Regions from separate parts of the Tissierella pigra genome, predicted to be linked through region 1. Evidence: riboswitches for the same ligand, from Rfam matches in the RefSeq annotation. Region 1 holds a riboswitch; the other holds the start of a gene.
What was found. A riboswitch is a leader RNA that binds a small molecule or an ion and turns the genes downstream of it on or off. The one in region 1 is predicted to bind cyclic di-AMP.
Positions count from the first base shown of each region.

Region 2: linked by a shared signal. The riboswitch ahead of KQI41_RS05005 (NAD/NADP-dependent octopine/nopaline dehydrogenase family protein) and the one ahead of KQI41_RS02910 (cell wall hydrolase) in region 1 are both predicted to bind cyclic di-AMP.

Region 1 is NZ_JAHLPJ010000001.1:610,314-613,738, reverse strand. It holds gene KQI41_RS02920 (transporter substrate-binding domain-containing protein) at 1-579, opposite strand, end outside; lysine riboswitch at 743-926, opposite strand; gene rbr (rubrerythrin) at 1,253-1,843, shown strand; cyclic di-AMP (ydaO/yuaA leader) riboswitch at 2,000-2,135, shown strand; gene KQI41_RS02910 (cell wall hydrolase) at 2,148-2,855, shown strand; gene mscL (large conductance mechanosensitive channel protein MscL) at 2,922-3,362, opposite strand; gene KQI41_RS02900 (FUSC family protein) at 3,399-3,425, opposite strand, start outside.
Region 2 is NZ_JAHLPJ010000001.1:1,011,438-1,014,862, reverse strand. It holds gene KQI41_RS05010 (cobalamin B12-binding domain-containing protein) at 1-317, opposite strand, end outside; gene KQI41_RS05005 (NAD/NADP-dependent octopine/nopaline dehydrogenase family protein) at 317-1,441, opposite strand; cyclic di-AMP (ydaO/yuaA leader) riboswitch at 1,540-1,671, opposite strand; gene KQI41_RS05000 (CsxC family protein) at 1,875-2,762, shown strand; gene KQI41_RS04995 (2-oxoacid:ferredoxin oxidoreductase subunit gamma family protein) at 2,817-3,368, opposite strand; gene KQI41_RS04990 (thiamine pyrophosphate-dependent enzyme) at 3,370-3,425, opposite strand, start outside.

The sequences.
Region 1 (3,425 bases):
ATCAATTATTCCTGACTCAAGGGCAACTCTCATGGCTGGAAAGTTATCCATTGCTGTCTGCTTATTTACACCTTCTATTTGTTTAATTACGGAGTAATGAAATGTATTTAGCTGTCCAGTTATTTTTGCACCTTTAAAATCATCTATTGAAGTGGCATTTTCATATGCTCCACCTTTTTTTACAACCATAACTAAATCTGATTTATAATAGTTGCTTGAAAAATCAATGGACTCTAAGCGTTCTGCTGTTGGTGACATTCCTGCCATTACAGCATCAATTTTTCCTGATATTAAGGCCGGTATGAGACCTTCCCACTCGGTCTTTACAACAACTAATTCTTTTCCAAGTCCTTCTGCAATTTTCTTTGCAATTTCAACATCATATCCACCAGCAAATTCTCTGCTTCCATCTATTTTTACTCCACCATTTGAATCATCCATTTGTGTCCAGTTAAATGGTGCATATCCTGCTTCAAGTCCTATTTTAAATGTATTATCATCTGATGTTTTTCCACATCCTCCTAAAATCATAACCCCTACTAAGGCAATTCCTACTAATAATAATATTTTTCTTTTCATATCCACTTCTCTCCTTCTGTCATAATAAGTTTAATTTAACAATTTAAAATCTTAAACTTACCACCTTGTATGCGAGTTGCACTATTTTGGGTAACAAAAAAAGACCTGAGATGAACTCAGATCCTAATAGACATAGTAGTACCTAATTCCCCTCCTTCTCCCAAAATGAGATAGCACAACTCAATAAACTGGGAAAGTTTATTGAGACAGTCCTGCAATTATTCACTGCAGACCCAGCATATAATACTGAGAATATTATACACTTCGGCAACATTTCCTTCTCCTTAATATCGTAGCTTTCTCATGCTCCATTAAGGACTGTTAAATACTGCTCCTCTACCTCACCTGAAAAAGATGAGGCCTTATTAAATTATGTTTCATAGTCTACATCAATATTTTATATTTGTCAACCTATTTAAAATATATTTATATATTTATTCTACTATTAATCTCTTTCACATTTGTATAATTAGCCATGTATTATGCTTTATAAAAAATTAAATAAATTAATATTTGAATTCATATTTTTAAAAGAGACCTCCTTAATCTACTTCCCTAGAGCATATGATTGACATTTTATGACATTAATGTTAGCATATAACTGTAATTATTACAAATAGGCAACGATTACACAAATCATCCTTAATCTAAAGGGAATTTTTAGGAGGTAAAAATGAATAATTTAAAGGGAACAAAAACAGCAGAAAACTTAATGAAATCCTTTGCAGGAGAATCACAAGCTAGAAACCGTTATACATATTATGCTTCTGTAGCTGATAAAGAAGGATATAAACAAATTAGAAATATATTTATCGAAACAGCTGATAATGAAAAGGAACACGCAAAAAGATTTTATAAATTTTTACTTGCAGGATTAGATGAACTTCCAGCAACTATTAGTATAGAGGCTGATTTTCCTGTTGCTCAAGGAAATACTTTAGATAATTTAAAAGCAGCAGCAAGTGGAGAAAATGAAGAATGGACAGAACTTTATCCTACTTTTGCAGATATTGCCGAAGAAGAAGGATTTAAGGATATAGCCCTTGCTTTTAGAGCAATATCTGATGCAGAAAAAGCTCATGAAATTAGATTCAACAAACTTGCAGATAATATATTAAACAATAGAGTATTTGAAAAAACTGAAAAAGTACTATGGAAATGTGGCAACTGTGGATATGTACATGAAGGTTCAAATGCACCTGAACTATGTCCAGCTTGTATCCACCCACAAGGACATTTTGAATTTTTCGTAGAAACTTATTAATAAGTATTATAAATACCATAATATAGGTTATTTCTTAACCTATATTATGGTATTTTTTTATGTATTTCTGTAATTTTATAAATATGTAAATTCTGGTATATCTCCATTTTGGGTTTACATGGCTTGTACATTTCTGTATAATGTCAATATTGCATACCATTATAACTGCTGAATCCTATATATTATTAGGTACGGAGGAACCAACTCAGGGGTTAATCCACATATATCTGTGGTAGGGAGCCTTCTATCCCGAACCCGTCAGCTAACTTCGGAAGCTTTATTAAGGAAGGAGTGTATATGTAAAATGAAAAAAAGAGTTTTATCAATTTTATCAGCTTTAGTATTGGTATTATCACCAATAACTGAAGTATTTGCAAGTGAAAGCTATGTAAAGTTAGAATTTACAAGTAAGGGAAATGAAGTTTCTAAACTTCAGCAAGAGTTAAAAAAACTTGGATACTATAATATTTCCATAGATGGTATCTTTGGTATTGTAACAGAAAATGCTGTTATTAATTTTCAAAAAGATAATAAGTTAATTATTGATGGTATTGCTGGAAAACAAACGCAAAATGCTCTATATAATAAATCTACTACTGTTTCAAGAGGTACAAGCACTTTAAGAAGTTCCTCTAGAAATTATAGTGATGAGGATTTATTGTGGTTAGCTAGGATTATTGAAGCTGAAGCAAGTGGCGAATCCTATGAAGGAAAAGTAGCAGTTGGTAATGTAATTTTAAACAGAGTTGATTCTAAGGAATTTCCTAATACTATATATGGTGTGATTTTTGAGTACTATAAAAACATTCCTCAATTTAGCCCAGTTGCTGAAGGCACAATTTATAACAAACCATCAGAGGAAAGTATAAAGGCAGCTAAGGATGCTTTAAATGGAGTAAGACCTGTAGGCAATTCAACATACTTCTTTAATCCCAGTAAATCAGCTGGTACTTGGATTGTAAAGAATAAGACCTATGTAACTAAAATAGGAGGACATAGTTTTTATAATTAGAAATTTATTAAAGGTGTAGACTTAAGGTCTACACCTTTAATTTTTAGGTCATTATAAATTTATTTATTATTCATTAACTACTGAAGTACAGTTAGGACATTTTGTTGCCTTTGGATTAATTTCTGTATAACAGTATGGACAAGTTTTCGTATTTGGTTTTGGTTCTTCATTTTCTTGTTTTTTATTAAACTTATTCAATTGCCTAATCACTATAAATATGGAAAATGATATAATTAAAAACTCAATTATAGTATTGATAAATACACCATAATTTAATGTTGCTGCACCAGCATCTTTTGCCATTGATAGAGACTGATATTTTGTACCATCTAAACTAATAAATAAATTTGTAAAATCTACTTTTCCAATTAGTACTCCCATTATTGGCATTATCATATCATTGACTAAAGATGTAACTATTTTACCAAATGCTCCACCAATAATTACCCCTACTGCTAAATCCATTACATTTCCTTTTACTGCAAATTCTTTAAAGTCCTTTAACATAAGCTCCTCCTTGGTTCTATTGTCATTTTAGGCTTATTATATCATTGAATCTACAATAGCCAA
Region 2 (3,425 bases), 400 kb from region 1:
AAAATTTCATACTCCTTAGCCACTAATGATGTAGGTTCTGTTCCACCAAATAACCAAATTATATCTTTAATATTATTTTCAATTATCTTTTCTTTTAGTTCTTCTAGAATTTGATAAAGTGGCTCTGGAGTTAATCTATAGGATAAAGCTACTATATCAGGCTTTTTTTCATTGATTAAATTTATTATTTCATCTACTGATTTACCTATTCCTATAAAATCAGTATAATACTTCTCTTGATCTGCTAAATTTAAGTAATTCATTATTCCTGCCACATGTACACAGTTACCTAAAGTTCCCGCTATAATCTTTTTCACTAAGCAACACCTTCCTCACCTTTTTTATCTTTTTTGTCTATTCCTCCTATTTGTGCAATTTTATGCATATCATATACTGATAGTCCTTTTAATCCTAATTTCTCTATAGTTCGACCTTCTACATAAAAATTCCTTCCTGTTATTAATTCTGCAATATTTATAATGGAATTAATAGCTGGAGTTTGGATCCCTAATTCTATAGCTATAGATGCCATAGGTATCAAACTATAAGGTACATCTTCATAGATATATCTAATATTTAACCCCTTTGGTGCCTGAAGTCCTTTGTATGCAGAATTATTTTGAATTGTTTCATAAAGATTTTTTCCTTTTGCTCCGTAGGATTCGCATAACCATTCCTTAGCAGATAAAGTATTTATTTGAAGAATTTTTCCTATTTCCATTCTCTCATGATCCATTTTTTCTAAAAAATCTCCTATGGATGGAGTTATGCCTTCTATATAATATTCAAAAGCTGCCCCTCTTTCAATATGCCCACTATTTAATAATGTTGGTGCTGGATGAAATATTGCTCCATAGTTATTTATACTTGTTTCAAGAACATCCTTAGCAGGAATAAATTGTGGATAAGCAAATTTAAGTAAGTTGATTACATGATTTGTTTTAGATGAAGGTATAGCTCCTATGGTTACTTCATTTTTCACCTGAAATATATGGGCACTATTTTGTGAAGTGGCTCTACAAGCGTATATAAAAGTTTGAGCTTCTGCAACTACTACCTTATTATTGCAGTTGTATTGTCTTAATGCTTCATATACCTCCAATGCCCCACCTGTACGACCTGGATTTAAAACTATTATTTGCCCATCCTTTAAATATGGTGTCATTTCTATAGCCATCTGATAATGCCCCATTGCAGGTACTGTAACCATAATTATATCTGCCCCATCTATAGCTTCTTCCATTATGTTAGTTACCTTGTTTAATTTGCCTTTTCCTGTTACTTCTCCCGTTAGAGATATTGTTGGATTATTTATTAAAGATAGTATATTTTCTAATGTCCTATTGTATAAATTTACCTCATATCCTATCATGGCTAAATAACCTGCCATTGCAATTCCACCATTTCCTGCACCTATAATACTAAATTTTAATCCTAGCATTTAATCATCCCCCTTGAATTTTTTGTCTCATTTTATGTTAACTGGATTTGAGGGACAAAAAAAACTATGGGCTTCCATAGTTTTGAAATCAACAGATTTCATGCCCCCTTTATTTGCTTACGAGGTTAGCTGTCGGGTTCGGGCTAAAGGGTTATGCCCGTCCTATAATGGATTCACCCCAAAAAAATTGGTTCCCCCGCTTCAAAAATCGAATTAAGCATTATTCGTTTCGAGACTAGAATTATTATACCATATTAACCATTTTTTTGCAAAAACCCTTTTCTGGAAAAATTTGATAATTTAATTTTCTATAATTTTTTAATGTTTATTTTTCTGTTGTTTACTATCACCTAATTGGACGATCTGAATATATTATAGTATGTACAGACAATACAAGCTATTAATGACTAATTATATAGGGAGGAAATAAAATATGTATAGATCAGTAGAAGGTACAAATATTAGTAATGTACGAGTATTTGATAATACCCATGGAAGAACAAAAGGTAACTATAGCCCTTCAATTTCGGAATGTAGTAGTAATTCAAAATATCCCCACTCTTGCGTAGAAGTTCAAACTAATATGTTAGATAGTTGTACTAATACACCAATTACTCCAGTGGGTATAACTACAGGTGTCATAGCTAAAATTCCAGTAGTATTAGCTGAATTAACTGTACAATTTCATCTTAGTTCACTAATTAAATTACCAGAATTAGCTCTTGATGTTAAAAATATAAAGAAAAAAGTAAAAATCACTCAATGTCTTTTACTTCAACCCACTAATATATTGTTTATTAAAGGGTTTATCCGTAAAAACATTGACTATACTACAGGCAATTGTGCAAATATGGAAGGTATATGTGGAGAACTACATCATTGTACAATAGATGTTCCTTTTGAATGTTCAACACCACTTACTTTCTATACTCCGCCAGAAGAACTTGCTGTAAATTCCAGTACTGAATTTGAATACTTTAAGGTTAGTAATTTACCGGATAAACATTTTGCTGAAAAAGATAAACTACTATCTGGAGATTTATCGGAGTTTAATCAGATTATAATTGAAAATTTCAATGAACTTCCATTCTGCGAATTAATTAATGCAAGAATTTTTGAATTTGATGAATTCATTGGTCGTCATCGCCCTTGTGGTGCTGAGTTCCCAATTGAGGAAAAATTCTTTAACAGAATAGAAGAAAAAATGGTTATAGAATTTACAGTTAAAGTTTTACAAAATAGGCAAGTTCAAATTCCCGCAGTAACTGATACTTCTGGAGGATGCCATCCTAAATTCCCATGTTCAGCAAACAAAGATTAAATCTATGCTATAAAATAAGACCAGTGTTATAACTGGTCTTATTTTCATAGTAATTTATTTTCTTTGCTCTTTTACTAATTCTGCTCCTCTTTCCAATGCTTCTTTATTTATTGGAAGTAAATTAACTCTATTTTCTCCAAATACTGCTGTAAATGCTTTATTTAATATAGTATCTACCTCAACTGCCTTTGTAGCTTCTAAAAATGCTCCTAACATTACCATATTGGCTACTCTTGGGTTACCAATTTCATTAGCTATTTCATTAGCTGGAATATAATATACTTCTATATCTTCCCTAGTAGTTTTTCTATCTATTAATGATGAGTTAATAAACAGTCTTCCTTCTGGTACTACTGAATCTTCAAATTTATCTAAGGATGGTCTATTCATTACTATTGCTGAAGTTGAATCTATAACAACTGGAGAACCTACTGCATCTGATGATATAATAACGTTACAGTTTGCAGTTCCTCCTCTCATCTCTGGACCATAAGAAGGTAACCAAGATACTTTTTTATCCTCTGTCATGCCTGAATATGTTAAAAGTTGACCTAATGCCATTACACCTTGTCCACCAAATCCTGCAATTACTATTCTTTCTTCCATTTTATTCAACCTCCTCTGGACGTCTATAGTTTCCAAGAGGATAATAAGGCATCATAT